DNA from 4 places in the Methylobacterium sp. WL64 genome. Region 1 is predicted to be linked to each of the others. Evidence: riboswitches for the same ligand, from Rfam matches in the RefSeq annotation. Region 1 holds a riboswitch; each other region holds the start of a gene.

Region 1 (4,673 bases):
CGCAGGGGATCCGGCGGCGCGACGGGCTCCTCGGCCCTGCGGGCCATCAGAACCGAACCGTGAACGAGCCGGTGAAGCGCCGCGGCGAGCCCGGATACACGCGGAACACGTTGAGCGAGCTCTCGTAGTACTGCGTGTCGAAGATGTTCTCGACGTTGAGGGCCAAGCGGACGTTGTCGAAGCGGTAATAGGCCAGGGCGTCCACCGCGACATAGGCCGGCAGGACGAAGCCCGAGCCCGCGGCATCCCCTGCCCGCTCGCCGACGCCGCGCACGCCGCCGCCGACGCCGAGGCCCTTCCAGTCGCCGCCCTGCGGTTCGTAGACCGCGAGCAGGCTGCCCGAGTGGCGCGGCACGTTGATCAGCGGCGCGCCCACCGGCAGCACGTTGTCCTTCTTCACCACCGCGTCGGCGAAGACGTATCCGGCCAGCACCTTCAGTTCGGGGGTCAACTGACCTTGCGCGGTCACCTCGAACCCCTGGCTGCGCACGGCGCCCGCCGCGATCGAGAAGCCGCTGTTGTTGGGATCGGGGGTGAGCACGTTCTCGCGCTCGACCCGGAAGGCGGCCGCCGTCAGCAGGAGGTTGCCGTCGAACAGCTCGGACTTCACGCCGACCTCGTAACCGAGGCCGGTCTCGGGTGCGAGCGGCGTGCCGCGCGTCACCGCCGCGGCGTCGGGGCCGATATTCGGGCGGAAGCTCGTGCCGACATTGGTGTAGAGCGCGAATTCCGGGATCGGGCGGTAGACGAGGCCGGCCCGCGGCGAGGCCGCCACGCGCGATTGATCGACCTGGCTGCGCGGGGCCCGCTCCCGGAAGGACTGCTCGAAGATGTCCACCCGCATCCCCACGAGCGCCCGCCATTCCGGGGTGAGGACGATCTCGTCCTGCGCGTAGAGGCCGGTGTTGGTGACCCGCTCCAGGTTGTTGCGCGGGATGGTGATCGGCGGCAGCGCCTGCCCGTAGACGGGCGCGTAGATGTCGAGCGCGAAGGGGCTCGTGCGGAAATTCGAGCGGAAGTACTGCGTCCGGCTGTCGGTGCTCTCGCGGTCCAGCCCAAGCAGCACCGTGTGGCCGATCCCGGCCGTGTCGAAGCGCCCGAGCAGTTCGGCCTGCCCGATCGCCACGTCCCAGCGGTAGTCGCGCACGTTGCGGTCGCGCGCCACGGTGCGGTTGTCGGCGGCGAGCGAACGGACCTCGGCCGACTCGCCCGCCAGGTCGCCCGTGTTGAGGTAGGTCGCGAGCCGCATCTGCCAGGCGTCGTCGAAGCGATGATCGACGCGCACCTGCAGGGTGTTGTTGGTCTGATAGGTGCTCTGGCCCGGCTCCCCCAGGAAGCGTGAGATCGGCAGGAAGCCGAGCTGCTTGTTGATCGCGATCACCCCGCGGTCGAACACGATGCGGTTCTTGACGAACTCGGTCTCGACCGTGACGCGGGTATCCGGCGTCACCTGCCAGCTGATCACCGGCGCCACGAGCAGCCGGTCGCTGTTGACGAAGTCCCGGAAGCTGCCGGCGCCCTGGGCCGCGAGGTTGAACCGGTACAGGACCGTGCCATCCTCGTTGAGCGCGCCGCCGGCATCGACCGTCCCGCGCGTCAGCCCGAACGAATCGATCTGGGTGCCCATCTCGACGAAGCGCTGGGCGGTGGGCTGCTTGGTGATGAGGTTCACCAGCCCGCCCGGATCGCTGCGCCCGACCAGTCCGGCGCCGGGGCCCTTCAGCACCTCGATCCGCTCGATGTTCTGGGCGTCGGGCGGCGGGGGCGTGCCGCGATTGAGCGGGAAACCGTTCTTGTAGATCTCCGAGGTCGTCACCCCGCGGATGGCGTAGCTGAACAGGCTCAGGCCGCCGAAATTGTTCTGCTGCGCGACGCCGGGGAGGTAGTTGAACACGCGATCGACGCGGGTGGCGGCGAGGTCGCTGATCACCTCCCGGGGGGCGACGGTGACCACCTGCGGCACGTCGATCTGCCGGGTCGGGGTCCGGGTCGCGCTGACGGCCCGGGTCGCACCGTAGCCCGGCGTCGGCCCGATCAGGCCGATGCTGTCCGACGCGGCCGTCGTACCGGGGGCTGGGCTGCCGCCGACATGCTCGACCGAGACCTCCTCCAGGGCGATGCTCTCCTGCGCCCGCGTCTCGCCGGCCGGCGAGCCCGCCGTCAGGATCGCCGCGAGGGCGACACGCGGGCTCTGGCGGCGGAAGGGAGACCGGGAACGGCTCCGCGGGCCCCGGGCTTTCGCGGAGGGATGGGTCGTGGTCGGCTTCGGGCGGACTGGCACCGGCACACTCATGGTTGTCGAGCCGGAGGCTTCAGCGTGAGCGCGTGCGGGCGACGGGCCCACGGGGCCGCGCCGTCCCTGCGTTCCGCCGGGGCACCCCGCCCGAGGGTCGTCGTCGCGCCGAGGCAGGTCTCCTGGCTCGCGGGTCACGATCCCGGCCTGGTCTTCCCGATGCGACGCATCAGTGACCACGGGCGGCAGGGACTCACCGCTTACAGTTGCGGGGGCAGCTTCGGCCTTGCCCGTACGAGCGCACCGAATTCCCATCTTCGCCCGCGGACCGAAGCCCGCGGGAACCTTGGCCGCCCGATACTCGCCACCGCGCCCCCGGGGGTCAATGCCTCAACGACAGAATGCAATAACGTTACACACGCTGTGGTTTCAGGGATACATCGGCCTCCCGGTTCGCCAGCTCACGGTTTCGGCTCTGGCGGATGAGCGAGCCCGGGCGAGCAGCGGGGGGGGCCTTCCGGGGCCGGATCCGGGATCTCTTCCACGTGGCCGCGGAAGCCAGCGCCGGACGTCGGCCTGTCGGCGCGCGGTGGCGGCGAGACGGCCAGCAGGCAGCCCGGCCGAGACCGCGATGGTCTGCCAGGGACCGGACGGCGCGGCCATCCGGGCGTGTTCACCGTGCGGAGCCACCCGCAGGCGGAGCGCCAGGCCCGGGTTGGCCGCAGCCTCGTCCAGGAACCCGGACCTGTCCGGATCGGGTGGGTGTTGGCCCCAGACCGGGACGGACGCGCCGCCTCCATGCTCTTCCGATCCCGCTCGGCCGCAAACCGTAAGGCAGCGATTCGACACGGCGTTCGATCCGTCCGGATACGGTCTTGCGTCCACCTGGGGCGGCCCCCGATCTGTTTCGAGACGCGGCCCGGATTGCACCCGCGGTGCCAGGGAGCGACGCGCCTCGGCGCGAGGCCGGGCGAACTCCGGGCCGCCGCCGGGCTCATCCGTATCGGGCGCGCGGCGTGGGCCGGGCGCGTCGAGACCCGCATCAGATCGGCGGGCTGCGAGCCTCCCGCGCGGGCTTCGCGGTGCGTGCCGGCCTCCGGTGGGCCCTCGGGGCGCGGCACCTGCGGCTTGGCTTCGACACCGGGTCGCGGCGTCGCGAACCTGAACGGCCGCAGGGGGTTTGCTTTCCGAAGAGCGCGGTCGGCACCGACGCGGTACGCCGCGCTGCGTGGAGAACATGATGATGGACAGCACCCTGGCTTCGGTAACGGTCCCTTCCCTGAAGGCCGCTCGATCGGCGCGAGACCGCCTGGCCCGTGCCGGGTTTGCCCGCAACAGCATCGACATCGAGCGGCATGGCGACGGGTTTGAGGTCTCGATCAACACGCGCGAAGAGAACAAGGCACGGGCCGAGCGTATCTTGACCGGATCGCCGCTGGGCAACGACCTCCGGCAGGCCGGGGAACAGGCGGCCGACTTCGTGCACGGCAACCGCTCCTTCGCCCTGGGCCTCGCCGCATTGGCCGGTTTCGCGATCTTCAGCCTGACGAAGCGCCGGTGACCCTCGTACCCGCCGTCAATCGGCTCGCGCGCCGGTTCCGTGCCGGCGCACCGTCACGACGCGTGCCCTCCCGACGAGGGTGCGGGTGCGGGATGGCTACCGGATCTCACCCCTCCGCGCTGAGAAGCCGTGGAGGGGGCGTGGAGGGGGCAGCGGGGTAAGCCCGCGTCTGCTCTAAGCCAGCCATCCGGCCTGCGAAGTCCGCGCCCATCAGCGTGAAGCCGATCCCGCCGGGCGGCTCGGTTCCGGTTCGACCCGTCGCGAGGCGATGCTTGTGATGCGCAGTGTGGACCGCGTCCTGATCGGCCTCGGCCTCGCCGTCTGGCTGCCCGCCCTACCGTTTGCCATCGCGTTGGCCGTGGGCAATGGGGCCGGCTGCACGTTGAGCGAGAACGACGTCCATCCGTGCGTGATCGCCGGGATCGATCTCGGTCTACCCCTGACGCTGATGGCGCTCATGGGCTGGGTCGTCGTCGCGATGCTGCCCTTGATGGCGCTCACGCTGGTGGCGGGTGTGGTTTGGGGCGGCGTCCGCATCGGTCTGACTTGGCGGCGTGGGCGGGGAACACGCCGCGCTGCCGATCGTCCAGCCCCATAGCCGCGGTTGCCGCCCCGCGATTGTGACCGTTCCTGCCTGCATGCTACGCCCTGCGGAGCGGCTGAGCGAAACCTCGACGGATACGGCTCCATGGGCGACCCGACCGACGCATCACCCTGGTCCGCGCCGGGTCCCGCCGAAGGGCTTTGGGCATGACCTCCATCTCGGGTCTGCCCGCCTTCCTGCTCTACCTCGTGACGGCTGGGGGACTGATCGGCCTCTACCTTCTCGTCTACACGCTCGCCACCGCCCACAATGAGCTCGCGCTGATCCGGCGGGAC
Region 2 (4,673 bases), on a different contig from region 1:
CGGGCCGCGTTCAAGCGGGACGTCGAGCGCCTGTACCGGGATGCCGTACAGGCGCGCGGGGCGACCGCGGACCCCGTCGAGCACCGTGAGGACAAGCCCTGATCCTCAGGCGGCGTCGTCGAAGGCCAGCGCCTCGGCCGGGTACTCGATCATCATTCGGCGCTGCGCGTCGGTGTTCTGCCACGCGCCGACCTTGATATAGCGCTCCTCCAAGTCCCGGACCTCGATGACCCGGTCGATCGACGGAATACCCCGGAAGATCTGCGGCCAGTTGGACGCGAAGTAGAAGACCTGCTCGACCCGCTCGGACAGGTGGCAGATCGCCGGGCCGAAGGTCCCCAGGCCGAACACGAGGTAGCGGCCGTTGACCAAGGCCGTGACGTCGGCGATCAGCGACTCGCTCTGCGTCTCCACCGGCAATCCGAGACCCTGCGCATAGGCCTCGACCGCGGCGATCACCGGGTTCAGCCGGTTCTCGAAGACCAGCTTGATCGAGCGGATGCGGCCCTCGCCGAGCAGCCGGTCGATCACCATGCGGTAGAACGCGAAGGGCGGCTGGGGATAATGCGGGTCGACCCAGGTGCTGAAGATGTCGCCCGAGCGGATGTGGATCAGGAGCTGGTCGTCGGGCTTGGGCGGGACCGTCGCCGGCAGGCCGTTGAACAGGGGGCGGATCATCCCCTGGATGATCGCCCGTGAATCCGGCGGCGCGTCGAGGCTCACCTGCCGCTGGAACTGCGTCGGATCGAAGAACAGGCCGGACAGGAAGTACCCGTCGGTCGGCAGCGGCTCGTCCGGAGGCAGGAAGGTGATGCCGTCACAAGTCAGCCGCTCGGTCAGGAAGATGACTTTGCTGCGGTCGAACTTCGGAACCGCCACGTATTTCAGGTTCAGCGCCTTCGCGACCGACAGGGCGATGATGTACTGGATCAAGCAGTTGCCGAAGGCGCCGTTCTGGAACACCGCCACGCCCACGAGGGCGCCGCTCGTGCGACCCGGATTGCTCTCCAGGGTATAGGCGGTGAAGGCGTTGGCGCCGGGCTTCTCGTTCAGGAGCGTCACGTCGAGGCCCAGCATGGCCCGCAGGGCGATCAGGTCGAACGCCGCCTCCTCGCACATGACCCGGACCGTGACGTTCGGCATCGAGGCCGGCATCGCGACGCGGACGGAACGCGTCCAGGCGCGCTCGTCGGCCTCAATGACGACCGTGCCGGCCTCCGACTCGACCGGACGGGACGCGATGCCCGGTGCGGACCACGTCACGCCGTCCTGCGAGAACAGGATGGCGCCCTCCGCGACCGAACCGCCCTCCCCGCACGGGATCCCGACAACGGACCGGACCGGGAAGCGGCCGCCGAGGTCGAGGTCCAGCCAGGTCCTATCCGCCTCGACAACGCGCTGCGGGGCGCGGCCGGACGCGAGATCGACGAGGGCGGATGTCGGGGCGTCTTCCGGGGCCATCGTGTCTCCGAGGCGGGCTGGACCAAACGCGCCGAGGTCGGGGCCGGAGGGCGCGCCCGGCGGTGCCCGTATCGAACCCGACGCGTCAAGCCCATGGGCGCACCGCGAGGGCGCCCGACCGATTCATTCTCCCGTCTTGGTCTTGAGCAGCAGGATCTCGATATCGCGCTGCGGGACGAAGTCCCTCATCACCGTCTCGAAGGTCGTCGGGCCGGTCTTCTTCACGTTGGCCCCGCAGAACGAGACCAGGGTCGTAGGATCCCCCTTGTCCACGACCAGCTTGAACTGGCCGATCGGGCCAGCCCAGTTGCCGCCGGAGCTGATCACGTGGGAGAGGGACCGTTCGTAGGCCTGGAACGCCCGGCTGCCGTCGGCGCTCGACCGCCGGTACAGGGCCTGGGCCACCCGCTCGAAGGTCGGGTCCGTGCAATATCGGGTCGCGTAGTGCGCCTTCTGCGCCGGGTCGAGGTTCGGCCCGCCGTAGGACAGGCTCGCGAGACCGCCGAGGCTCGGGACGTAGCTCTGGCGCACCGCGATCTCGCGCCCGGCGGGAAAGACCTGCCGGCGCCAGAATTTCGACTTCAATGTCCAGAGCGGGGCATCCGCGATCGTCCCGTCCTTGTGCTCCTGCCGCTCCAGGATGCCGGCCGCGATCAGGTCGCGCCGCTGGCGCTCGCCGAGGCGGCGCAGGGCCGCTTCCGTCGCCGCGGTGGTTGGCACGAGCGGGATCCCCAGCGCCTTGAGCCGAGCGGTGATCTCCACGGGCGGTGTATCGCTCCGCATCAGGAACGCCCGCTGCTCGACCTGCGATTCGACAGGCTCGCCATCGACCGCGGACTGGAACTTCAGGAAGTTGTCGTGCGCCGGATCGGGGAGCGAAACCAGCATCTCGGAGTCGCCGGTGATGTCGGGCATTGGGAACGCGATCGTGGTCACGATGTCGGAATCGGTCAGGTTGCGGAACCGATAGTCGATCTGCACGGCCTGCTCGGAGAGGTACAGATCCTCGGCCGCGAGGGCGATCGTGTCGGCCTTTTCCAGGACGAGCCCCCCGGCGATGAGCGCGGCGGTGCTGTCGTCGGACCGGACCGGAAGGGACGTGGCCGCCAGGACGACGAGGGCCAGCGACAAGGTACGCATCGACATCAACGCTCAAGGGTTCGAGAATCGGACATGGGCCGGAATCGTCCACGCCGGCCGTTACACGGCGCCGGTGCCGCGGGCCAAGCGCCGACGGCGGTCGCGACGCGTCGAAGTCCGTCCCGCCGATGCGTTTCGACACTCACGGCCACCGCCCGACCCGCATATCCGTGCCGTACCCCAAGAGTCCGAAACGATTCCGCCGGGCCTCCGTTGTGCGAGAGCTGTCATGCGTCTACAACGATGGCGTGACGGTGCCCCGGAGACGGGGTGAAAAGGGAATGCGGTGAGGGGTACGAACCTCGAAACCGCGGCTGCCCCCGCAACTGTGAGCGGCGAGCGTCTGCCAGTAGGCCACCGGAGCGATCCGGGAAGGCGGCAGGCGCGCCGAGCCGCGAGCCAGGAGACCTGCCGTCACGATGAGATCCCGCAATGCCGCCGGTGGGGCGGTTGGAGACATGTTGATGACCACCTCGACCCTCGCCCCCATCGCCACCGGCACCCGCGCCGGAGAGCGTCCGGTTGCCGTCGCGCTCGCGGCCTTCCTGGGCCTCGGCCTCCTGTTCATGGCGGGCTTCTCGCCGGCGATCGCGCTGCACAACGCCGCGCACGATTTCCGGCATACCCAGAACTTCCCCTGCCACTGACGCCCCTGGCGCAGGGATGATCATCCGGCTTCTGTCGGCGGCCCTGGCCGCCGGCTTCCTCGCGGCCGCCGTCGTGACCGGCCTCGAGTTGACGCTGACGTCGCCGCTGATCGTGGCGGCCGAGCGCTATGAGACCAAGCAGACGCACCAGGCCGAGCGCAGGCTCCCGATCATGTCGGCTCAGGTCGTGCTGGCTCATGCGGGGCACGATCATGGCACACCGGACGCCGCACCCGAGTGGCAGCCCGGCGAGGGGTTGCCCCGGATGGCCTTCACCGCTCTGGCGACGCTCGTGGGCGGGGTCGGCTACGCCCTCCTGCTCGGTGCGGTGATCTTGGCCTGCGGCCGTGAGCCGACGCGGCAGGTCGGTGTCGCGTTCGCGATCGCGGGCTTCGCCAGCGTCGCTCTGGCCCCGGGCCTGGGATTGCCGCCGGAATTGCCGGGCAGCGAGGCGGCACCGCTCGCCGCCCGTCAGGCCTGGTGGGTGATGACCGCCGCCGCCACCGGGATGGGCCTGTACCTGATCACGGTCCGGCGCTCGCTGATCGCGATCCTGGGCGGCCTCGTGCTGATCGTGGCGCCGCACGTCGCCGGTGCGCCGCAGGCTGCGGAGGTGTCCTCGGAGCTTCCCGCGGCACTCGCGGCGCAGTTCGTGGCGCGCTCGCTGGCGATCAGCTTCGTCTTCTGGATGCTGATCGGCCTCGGCTTCGGCTGGGCCTGGCAGGCTTTCGGCCGTGGAAACGCACGCGGGACGGTGCATGCCTGAGGCCGTCATGCCTGAGACCGTCCTTTACGTTTGTACGACCTGTCGCCGCCCGGGCGACGATCCGGACGGGCCCCGGGCCGGCGCGCGCCTGCTCGAGGCCCTGCGCGCGCGCAACACGTCCGGGCAGCTGCGGATCGAGGGGGTCGAGTGCCTGTCGGTGTGCAAGCGGCCCTGTTCCGTGGCGGTCGTGTCCGAGACCCGCTGGACCTACGTCTACGGCGATATGGACCCGTCCGAGTCGGCGGCGACCATCCTGGACGGGCTGGCCGCTTACGCGGCGACGCCGGACGGCATCGTGCCCTGGCGGGAGCGCCCTGCCGCATTCAAGACCGGCGTGATCGCCCGCATCCCGCCCTTTCCCGATCCCCGCCCGCTTCCGGCCGGCACCTTGGAGGCTGCGGAATGACCATCGTGACCAAGATCCCCTGCACCATCGTCACCGGCTTCCTGGGGGCCGGCAAGACGACGCTGGTCCGCCACGTCATCGAGAACGCCAAGGGCCGCCGCCTGGCGATCCTGGTCAACGAGTTCGGTGATGTCGGCTTCGACAAGTCGTTCCTGGCCGCCTGCGGCGTCGAGGGCTGCACCGAGGACTCCATCGTGGAGCTGCCGAACGGCTGCATCTGCTGCACGGTCGCCGACGACTTCGTGCCGGCGCT
Region 3 (4,673 bases), on a different contig from region 1:
CAGTTGGTGCCGACCCCGTTCACGGCATTGCCGCTGATCGCGTAAACCTTGTCGAACAGGTTGTAGACCCGCAGGCTCAGGCGCGAATCCGCCGTCACCTGATGGTCGAGCACGAGGTTGACGAGGTTGTAGGCCGGGCGCCGGGCCGTGTTGGAGAAGTCGCTGTAGACCTGGCCGACGTTCTGGAGCCCCACGCGTGCCGTCCAGGCGCGGGCAAAGTCCCAGGTCAGCCACAGGTTGGCGACCCGCTCGGGCACGTCGATCGGCTGGTTGCCGGCATACGAGACGGTCGCGCCGTTCACGCTCTGATTGAACGTATCGTATTGCGCGTGCAGGAGCGCGAGGTTGCCGTCCAGCCGCCAGCCCGGGGCGAGGTGCCAGCCAAGCGCCAGCTCGAAGCCCTGCGAGGATTGCTGGCCGACCTGGGTCGACACGGTCGGCTGACCCGGCACGGTCGAGATCAGGTTGTCCTTGACGATCCGGTATCCGGCAACCGTCCATTCCAGTGCGCCGTCGAATGCGAGGCCCTTGGCGCCGATTTCGACCTGCGTGCCGGTGGCGAGCTGGAACCCTGAGAGCGACTGCGTCAGGGTGATGAGGCTGTTCACCGGGTCGGTCGCGAAGCTGTACTGGGCGTAGAGCGCGTTGTCCGGCGTCGGGTTGTAGACCAGCCCGAACCGGTAGCCGAGCGCCTGATAGGTTTTCTCGAACTGTGATCCGCTCTGCAAATCCTCGCGACGGAGCGTCGGCACGTCCAGGCGCACGCCGGTGAGGAACGAGAGCTTGTCCGACAGGATCACCCGGTCCTCGGCGAAGACCGAGGCCTGGCTGGTCTGTGTCGCGTAGGCCGGCTGCGCCCGCCCGTTCTGCGGGAAGTATCCTGGATCGTAGCCTATCAGCGGCACGCTGGTGGTCTGGTCGAAGGTGAAATTGTTCGTGTGGCGGAAGTCGATGTGGTTCACGTCGAACCCGACCGCGAACGCGTTCGGCAGGCCGAACAGGTTGCCCTTGACGCTCGCGTCCAGGCGATTCCCGACCTGTTCCTGGCTGTGGTAGATCTCGGTGTAGCTGCCCCGGTCGACCAGCCCGGTGCCGCGGTTGTAGGTGTATTGCTCGGTATCGAGCCAATGCCGCCGGCTGGTGAGCCGATAGGCCGTATTGCGCACGATGATGTCGTCCGAGGGCGTCCACTCGGTCTTGAACTGGGTCCAGTTATCCGACCAGGTAATCTTCGCGTCGCGGACGTTGTAGTTGTTGAACCGGATCAGGTCCGGGATCCTACCCTCGACCAGGGGCGTGCCCCAGTAGCGCGCCGGCTCCTGGTAGCCGAGGTCGTGGCTCACCGTGACGGCGAGGTCCGGGCTCGGCTGGAACAGCAGGGCGGCCGAGACGGCGAGGTTGCGGAAATCGCCCTCCGGCCGGATCCAGCCATCCGCGCGGTTGCCGCTGACGTTGAGGCGGTACGCGAAGGTGTCGCCGAATTCCTCGCGCCCGAGCGCCCCGCCCGAATCCAGCGCCAGCCGCGCGACGCCGTCGGTGCCGATCACCGCGCGCGCGGTGTTGATCGGCGCGAAGACCGGCTTCTTCGGCACCACGTTGATCACGCCGCCAATGGCGCCGTCGCCGTAGAGCACCGAGGACGGGCCGCGCAGCACCTCGATACGCTCGACGTTCCAGGTGTCGAACGGGAACGTGACCGTGTTGGCCCCGACATAGAAGCGTGTGCCGTCGTAGAGCTGCTGGATCGAGTTCGGGCCCGCGAAACCGCGCGACGTGAAGGCGCCGTTGCCGTTGCCCGGCGCCGCGATCGTGGTGATGCCGGTGGCGTCCTGGGTCACGGCTTCGGCGATCGTGTCCTGGCCGCGCAGCCGTGCGGTCTCGCCCGACACGATATCGACGCTCGCCGGCGTCTCCAGCGGCGTCAGCCCGAGCCGGCTCGCGGTCCGGTCGGGCGTGCGCAGGTTCAGCCCGGTCGGCGCAGCGCGGGTCAGGCTGACGCCGCCCTCCCCCTCGACGGAGAGCTGATCGAGGGTCACGGTTTCCTGGGCTGCGGCCGGGCTTGCCAGGAGCGTGAGCATGGCACCGCAGAGCGGTCTACGCCGGCTGCGACGAGGAAGTTTGGATCGCGACATGGTGAGGATAGGTCCGAGCGCGGCGGCCGCCGGTTCAGATGCCCTAATAGCAATGTAATAACATTACAATTGCGGATGCGTGTCTGATCCGGTCCGGTCCACGCGCGGCGGCCCGGGTGAAGGATCAGGCCGCGTGCAAACGCGGCCGGGATCGGCACGACAAGGGAAAGCATCGGGAACCGGGACGCGGGCGCGCTTGCTGTGGCACGTCACCGCGAACGAGGCCTCGCCGACCGCGCTCGCGCACGGCCGTCTCGACACCCGCCAGGACACCCCGCCTGACGCGTTTCGCGTGTGACCACGGCTGACGGCAGGTCTCCTGGCTCGCGGGTCGCCGCCCTCGCACCGTCTTCCCGGGCTTGAGACCCAGTGACGTGGTGGTGAAGGACTCGCCGCTCACAGTTGCGGGGACAGCCGCGGTTTCAGGGCAGGCCCCTCACCGCGTTCCCTTTTGATCCCCGAGGGGAACCGTCGCCGACTAGCGTGGCTGTATGCCGGTGGAACGTCAAGCGTGTGGATATCCGGCCCCCTGCGTGGGCGGCCTGCGATCAGGCGCACGATCGCCTCGCGCGATGCTTAACGGATCACGGGCCCCCGACGGTATGGCGCAAAATTTTGTATTTCCACCGTACTAGTATTTTTGGACATGACTTGCTGTTCTAACGAATTATAAATTTATTTTCCAAATATCAGCGTTGTTATTCTGGAACTAAGCAAATTGACATCCGCTTTTTACCTTTATAAAAATACCGGAACTTTTTTTGATCTGTCGCGTAAAATTTTCGAGCCGAAATCGGAGGTGGTTCAAGACGGCGCATCGGCTAAAATAGTGGTTTTCGCTCTGTCGCTTATTCGCCAAATTTGCAAAACCTGGTAGGAGAATCATTATGAATTCACCTTATGTATTAGAGAATCCCTGTCATCCTGGCGGGTTCGTTCGCCGCAATATCCTTGAGCCGCGTAACCTAACCGTCATGGCTGCGGCCAGCCTGCTCAACGTGACGCGCCAAACGCTGTCCGACTTCTTGAACGAGAAGATCGCTCTTACGGCCGAACTGGCTCTGCGGGTCGAGAAGGTGTTCGGGGCCCGCATGGAGATGCTGATGGAGATGCAGACCCACTACGATATCTCGCGCGCGCGGAAACTCGAACAGAAGGTCGAGAGGGAACTCGCGGGCCGGACCGGCGTCCAGACCCCGACCGAAAGGCCTCAGGTAATCGTCAAGCGCGTTCACGCGTTTGGGTGAGCTCAATTCGTGGCGACCGGTTGTCCGGGATGCCGGGCCGTTACCGGATCTCCCCTGCGCGACGCGGGGTGAACGCGCATTGGTCGGGCCTCCACGCCTTGTCGTCGCTTCTTGGCCGGGACGCACCGCTTTGCGACGCATGATGGACGGCTCCGGAAAACACCTCGGCACGTTTCCGCGCGGGACCGGGTGACGATCGCAGGGGGACCAGTCCCCATGCCTTGATATCGTTCGTCGTCACGGGCCAAGGCGATCGGCATTCTCCAGATCGGACGGTACCGCGCACGCGACCCTGATCGTGTTTCATCGGAGACATTTGCTCAGGCTGTATCGCGATCAAAACATTATGCATATTTCTGAAGTTTTGCAGATTAATACAGTCAAATTCTCGATTTATTCGAAATAAATTTGTAAATCTGGATGAGATTGACATGCTGCAATCCGGTTGATATCGGCGATTTGATCGGATCTGCAAGACAATAAAATATATAACCGGCAAAATAAAGTAAGACTGTGGGTGGCTGAGGTAGTCGGCGATTCTGATGTTGCTGATGGAGCGCTGCTTGCGCCCATGTGCCCGTGAGGTCTGCCGCAGTTCCGATCAGTCGATCAAAACGCTCATCCGAAAACGATTGTGTCAATCGACGAAGGAGTCCCAGGTGAACGCTGTCCATCAACCGGCAAATCCGTGTCATCCCGGTCTGTTTGTTCGCCGCAAGGTCTTCGAGCCGCGCAACCTGACCATCATGGAGGCTGCCGGTCTTCTGGGCGTCACGCGTCACGCGCTCACCGACTTTCTCACCGAGAAGACCCCTTTGACTGCCGACCTGGCTTTCCAGATCGAGCAGGCGTTCGGGTACAGCATGGAAATGATGATGGAGATGCAGAAGCAGTTCGACATCGCCGCCGTGCGCAGGCGCGAGCGGAATGTTCGAAACGAGTCAATGTCCAAGGCCTGGTCCCAGGTCGCCGCGACACGGCTCCAGGTTGCGCAGACACGGGCTCATACGTCCGAACGGAAGCACGCCTTCGCGTAACGTTCGCACCTATCGGATCTCGGCTCGAGCGATCGCCGCCGAAGTCGGAGGCGGGTTCGGCATACGTGAGCGCGTTAAATCAAGGCTTTAGAACTGCTCCCGATGGCAACGTGTTCGGGAGCAGATCTAGGGATCATGGAGACCGAAGCTGTCGCAGCCGAGGGCGGGACTGTATGCTCGCCCTGCAAAGCCTCAACTTGTTCGACAGAATAGTCCGAGCAGCCGATAGGCCCGGGTAGGCCCGGAGGGGGTCCAAG
Region 4 (4,673 bases), on a different contig from region 1:
CACGACGGCGAGCCTGAAGGCCGAGATGGACGCCGCGCTTCAGTTCCCCGGGGTCTCGAATGCCTGGACCCAGCCGATCCGCGCCCGCATCGACATGCTCTCGACCGGCATCCGTACGCCGGTCGGGATCAAGGTGCTGGGGACGGACCTTTCCGAGATGGAGAAGGTCGCCCGCCAGGTCGAGGCGGTGGTGAAGGCGGTGCCGGGCACGTCGAGCGCCTACGCCGAACGGGTGCAGGGCGGCTACTTCCTCGACATCACCCCCGACCGCGAGGCGCTGGGCCGGTACGGGCTGACCGTCGGCGACGTGCAGGACGTGATCGGGATGGCGCTCGGCGGCGAGAGCGTCACCAACACCGTCGAGGGCCGCGAGCGCTACACCGTCAATGTGCGCTACCCGCGCGCCTTCCGCTCCGACCCGCGCTCCATCGCCTCCGAGGTTCAGGTGCCGATCCCGGGTGGGGGCACGGTACCGCTCGGTGAGGTCGCCAAGGTTCAGTTGAACCGTGGCCCGACCCAGATCCGGACCGAGAACGGGCAACTCGCGGTCTTCATCTACGTCGACGTCGCCGGTCGCGACCTTGGGGGCTACGTCGCCGAGGCGCGGGCGGCGGTCGCCAAAGAGGTGAGCCTGCCGCAGGGTACCCTCGTGCAGTGGAGCGGTCAGGTCGAGTACCTCGACCGGGCGACGGCCCGGCTCAAGGTCGTGGTGCCGCTGACGCTGCTGATCGTGTTCCTGCTGCTGTACCTCAACTTCCGTCGACTGACCGAGACCCTGATCGTGATGCTGTCGCTGCCGTTCGCGCTCGTCGGCGGGGTCTGGCTGATGTGGTGGATGGGCTTCAACCTGTCGGTGGCGGTGGCCGTCGGCTTCATAGCACTGGCAGGCGTCGCGGCCGAGACCGGGGTGATCATGCTGGTCTACCTCGATCATGCGCTGGCCGAGATCCGGGCCGGATGCGACCGCGCCGGACGGGCACTCACCCGTGCCGACCTGCGGAGGGCCATCATGATCGGCGCGGTGGAGCGGGTGCGTCCGAAGGTGATGACGGTGGTCGCCATCATGGCCGGGCTCCTGCCGATCCTGTGGAGCACCGGATCGGGCTCTGAGGTTATGCAGCGGATCGCGGTCCCCATGATCGGCGGCATGGTCTCGTCGACCGTCCTGACCCTCGTGGTAATCCCTGCGGTCTACGGCCTGGTGAAGGGCTGGGGACTGCCGCGGTCCGAACCGAATGCCATCGACCCCGAGGCCCGACTTGTAACGTTATGAACACACAGGGCGGAAAACCCCGAAGTGACATTGACGCTGGGCCATTCCCTTAGGTCCTGTATGTCCGACGGTTCCTCCCCGGAGGATCAAAAGGGAACGCGGTGAGGATGAGGTCCGAAAGGGCCTTCCCGAAGCCGCGGCTGCCCCCGCAACTGTAAGCGGCGAGCCCATCATCAACACGTCACTGGGTCTTCGGGCCTGGGAAGACGATGAGAGGGCGGTGACCCGCGAGCCAGGAGACCTGCCGTCAGTCGTGGTCACACGCGAAACGCATCGGGCGGGGTGTCCTGATGGGTGTCGAAGCGCCCGGCTGCCCTAACGGCAGGCAAGCGCCCAGGCCTCGTTCGCGGTGACGTGCCACAGACGTCGCCCGAGGCTTGTCCCGTGTCCTTTCCTTCCCGAACCGCGTGCTTGCGCACGCTCGCGCTCGCCTGCGCCGCCCTTCCCGGTCCCGTGCTCGCGCAACAGGCCGCCGCCCCCTTCGCCGATGTCCCGCGCGGGGCCGAGGCGGCCGTCACGCTCTCCGAGCTTTCCGTCTCCGCCACCGGCGTGCCGACGCCCGTCGACCAGGTCGGATCAAGCGTCACCGTGCTCACCGCCGCCACCCTGGAGGCCCAGCAGCGCCGCACCGTCCCGGATGCCCTCCAGCAGGTACCGGGCCTCAACGTCGTGCAGACCGGCGGCCCGGGCGGTCAGACCTCGGTGTTCATTCGCGGCTCGAACTCGAACCACGTGAAGGTGCTCATCGACGGCATCGACGCGACCGACCCGTCGAACCCGAACGGCTCCTTCGACTTCGGGCAACTCCTGACCGACGACCTCTCCCGCATCGAGGTGCTCAGGGGTCCCCAGAGCGGCCTCTATGGCAGCGACGCCATTGGAGGCGCGGTCTCCTTCACGACGAAGCGTGGCGAGGGACCGGCCAGGGCCACCGCGCGGAGCGAGGGCGGCTCGTTCGGTACCTTCAACCAAAGCGGCAGGATCAGCGGGTCGGAGGACGGCTTCGACTATTCGGTCTCGATCCAGCACTTCCGTGCGGCCGCGACGCCGGTGACGCCGCCGAACCTCGTCCCGCTCGGCCGGGCGATCCATCCGAATTTTTACGACAACGAGACCGTCTCGGCGAAGTTCGGCTACCAGTTCACCGACACCTTCCGCATCAACTCGGTGACGCGCTTCATCAATTCCCGCCTCCTGTTCACCGGCACCGACTTCAGCACCTTCCCGGCCTTCCCGGCGGCGTTCCGGAGTGCCGCCGACGTGCAGCAGGTCTTCACCCGCAACGAGGCCGAATGGACGCCGTTCGCCGGCTTCCACAACCTCTTCGCCATCAACTACTCGAACCTGTTCAACAGACAGCAGGGCCCCCTAGACCCCCTTGCCACGCCGGACGCGACAACGGGCCTGGGCGAGCGCACGCGCTACGAGTACCGCGGGGACTACCAGCTCTCGCCCGGCAATCTGATCCTGTTCGGCGCGCAGCGTGACGACGAGAGCCTGTCGACCACCGACCCGAGCCCGTTCGGGGCCGGCAACCTGCGGGCGAGGAACGGCAACACGGCCGGCTACGGGGAGGTGCAGCTAACGCCCTTCGAGCGGGCGGCGTTCGTGGCCAACATCCGCCACGACGAGAACGACGCGTTCGGGCCGGCCACCACTTTCCGCGTCGCGCCGAGCTACATTCTGCCCTTCACCGAGACCCGGATCAAAGGTAGCGTCGGCACCGGCTTCAAGGCGCCGACCCTGAGCCAGCTGTTCCAGAGCTTCCCGGCCTCGAACTTCTTCGCCAACCCGAACCTCAGGCCTGAGGAGAGCCTCGGCTACGACGCCGGCATCGAGCAGCCCCTGGGGGACCGCGTCCTCGTCGGCGCGACTTACTACGCCAACGACTTCAAGAACCTCATCACCTCGAACGCGACGTTCACCTCGAACGAGAACGTCGGCCGGGCCGAATCGTACGGGGCGGAAGCCTTCGTCGCTGTCCGGTTCTCCGATACCCTTACGGGCCGGGTCGACTACACCAACACGGTGACCAAGAACGAGATCACCCACCAGGAGCTCCTGCGACGGCCCCGCCACAAGGGCAGCGCGACAGCCTTTTGGACCCCCCTCCCGGGCCTGACCGTCAGCGGGACCGTGATCGTGCTCGGCCACTTCGTCGACGGCAACCGCGACTTCTCGGTGGCCCGGCTCAAGAACCCGGGCTTTACCCTGGTCAACTTCGCGGTGAACTACGACGTCAGCGAGACGGTGAGCGTGTTTGGGCGGGTCGATAACCTATTCGACCGCCGCTACGAGAACCCCACCGGCTTCCTCGGGGCAGGCCTCGCCGTGTACGGCGGCGTCCGCCTGACCGCGTTTTGAGACCGCCGATGGCACGACGGTCCGGCTTCGCGGTCCTAACGGCGATGCTGGCGGTCAGCCAAATCTGGTCGATTGCCGCTGGGATGGCCGCCCCGGCATCCGGGGGACCCCGGCACGTCGTCTCGATGAACCTCTGCGCGGACGAGCTCGTCCTTCGGCTTGCCGACCGCGATCAGGTCGCCGCCGTGACCTACCTCGCCCATGACCCACGCGGCTCGACCGTCGCGCGGGAGGCGACGGGCATCGCAGTGACACGCGGCCTGTCGGAGGAGATCGTCGCCCTCCGGCCCGACCTCGTCGTTGCCGGTGCCTTCACGACGCGGACCACGGTGGGCCTGCTCAAGCGCGTCGGCTTCCCCCTTCTCGAACTCGGCGTACCCAACGACTTCGAGGGGGTGCGGGCCCAGATCCGGACCGTCGCCGCGGCCCTCGGGCACCCGGCGCGCGGCGAGGCGATGGTCGCGGACCTCGACGCTCGGCTGGCCGAGGTGATGCCGGCGGCCAAACCCTTGCGGGCCCTTGTGATGCGTCCGAACGCCTTCACGGTGGCACCCGGCAGCCTTGGCGATGCGATCATCCGCGCCGCCGGCCTCGTCAACGTCGCGGCCGAACTCGGTCGCGACCGCTTCGGCCAGGTCCCGCTGGAAGCGGCGGCCTTGGCCGACGCCGACCTCATCGTCCTCGACGAGGGGGAGCCCGGCGCGCCGTCGCTGGCCGATGCCCTGCTGCATCATCCCGTCCTCGACGCGCTGCGCCGGCAGGGGCGTACCGTCTCGATTCCGAACCGGCTCTGGACCTGTCCAGGTCCGCAGGTCGCCGACGTCGTGGCCTTACTCGCCGCCGCCGCACGCGAACGGGCAGTGCCATGAACGCACCCATTCAACCTCCTACCCGGATCGAACGCGCGGTCGTCGGACCACGCGGCATCGTCGGGCTCCTTGGCCTGCTGGTTCTCGTTTTGACGCTGGCGTCCATCGCGGTCGGGTACGCCCCATTCGACGTAACGGCGGCGGCCGGTGACCTCCTCGCAGGACGC

The links. Region 1 has a riboswitch for cobalamin ahead of FV242_RS17835 (TonB-dependent siderophore receptor). Riboswitches for the same ligand answer to the same signal wherever they lie in the genome.
Positions count from the first base shown of each region.
Region 2: another riboswitch for cobalamin. It lies ahead of FV242_RS08750 (CbtB domain-containing protein); the one in region 1 lies ahead of FV242_RS17835 (TonB-dependent siderophore receptor).
Region 3: another riboswitch for cobalamin. It lies ahead of FV242_RS05185 (TonB-dependent siderophore receptor); the one in region 1 lies ahead of FV242_RS17835 (TonB-dependent siderophore receptor).
Region 4: another riboswitch for cobalamin. It lies ahead of FV242_RS05965 (TonB-dependent siderophore receptor); the one in region 1 lies ahead of FV242_RS17835 (TonB-dependent siderophore receptor).

Region 1 is NZ_VRVA01000042.1:20,196-24,868, reverse strand. Features, by position in the region: gene FV242_RS17840 (DUF1624 domain-containing protein) at 1-47, opposite strand, end outside; gene FV242_RS17835 (TonB-dependent siderophore receptor) at 47-2,281, opposite strand; cobalamin riboswitch at 2,388-2,597, opposite strand; gene FV242_RS17830 (hypothetical protein) at 3,474-3,794, shown strand; gene FV242_RS17825 (hypothetical protein) at 4,072-4,392, shown strand; gene FV242_RS17820 (DUF350 domain-containing protein) at 4,545-4,673, shown strand, end outside.
Region 2 is NZ_VRVA01000012.1:22,779-27,451, forward strand. Features, by position in the region: gene FV242_RS08735 (S10 family peptidase) at 1-102, shown strand, start outside; gene FV242_RS08740 (coagulation factor 5 8 type domain-containing protein) at 106-1,461, opposite strand; gene FV242_RS08745 (DUF4424 domain-containing protein) at 1,585-2,607, opposite strand; cobalamin riboswitch at 2,837-3,032, shown strand; gene FV242_RS08750 (CbtB domain-containing protein) at 3,066-3,248, shown strand; gene FV242_RS08755 (CbtA family protein) at 3,265-4,014, shown strand; gene FV242_RS08760 (DUF1636 domain-containing protein) at 4,022-4,420, shown strand; gene cobW (cobalamin biosynthesis protein CobW) at 4,417-4,673, shown strand, end outside.
Region 3 is NZ_VRVA01000006.1:66,533-71,205, reverse strand. Features, by position in the region: gene FV242_RS05185 (TonB-dependent siderophore receptor) at 1-2,078, opposite strand, end outside; cobalamin riboswitch at 2,424-2,620, opposite strand; gene FV242_RS05180 (HigA family addiction module antitoxin) at 3,020-3,379, shown strand; gene FV242_RS05175 (HigA family addiction module antitoxin) at 3,922-4,416, shown strand.
Region 4 is NZ_VRVA01000007.1:79,506-84,178, forward strand. Features, by position in the region: gene FV242_RS05960 (efflux RND transporter permease subunit) at 1-1,273, shown strand, start outside; cobalamin riboswitch at 1,325-1,537, shown strand; gene FV242_RS05965 (TonB-dependent siderophore receptor) at 1,685-3,637, shown strand; gene FV242_RS05970 (ABC transporter substrate-binding protein) at 3,721-4,506, shown strand; gene FV242_RS05975 (iron ABC transporter permease) at 4,503-4,673, shown strand, end outside.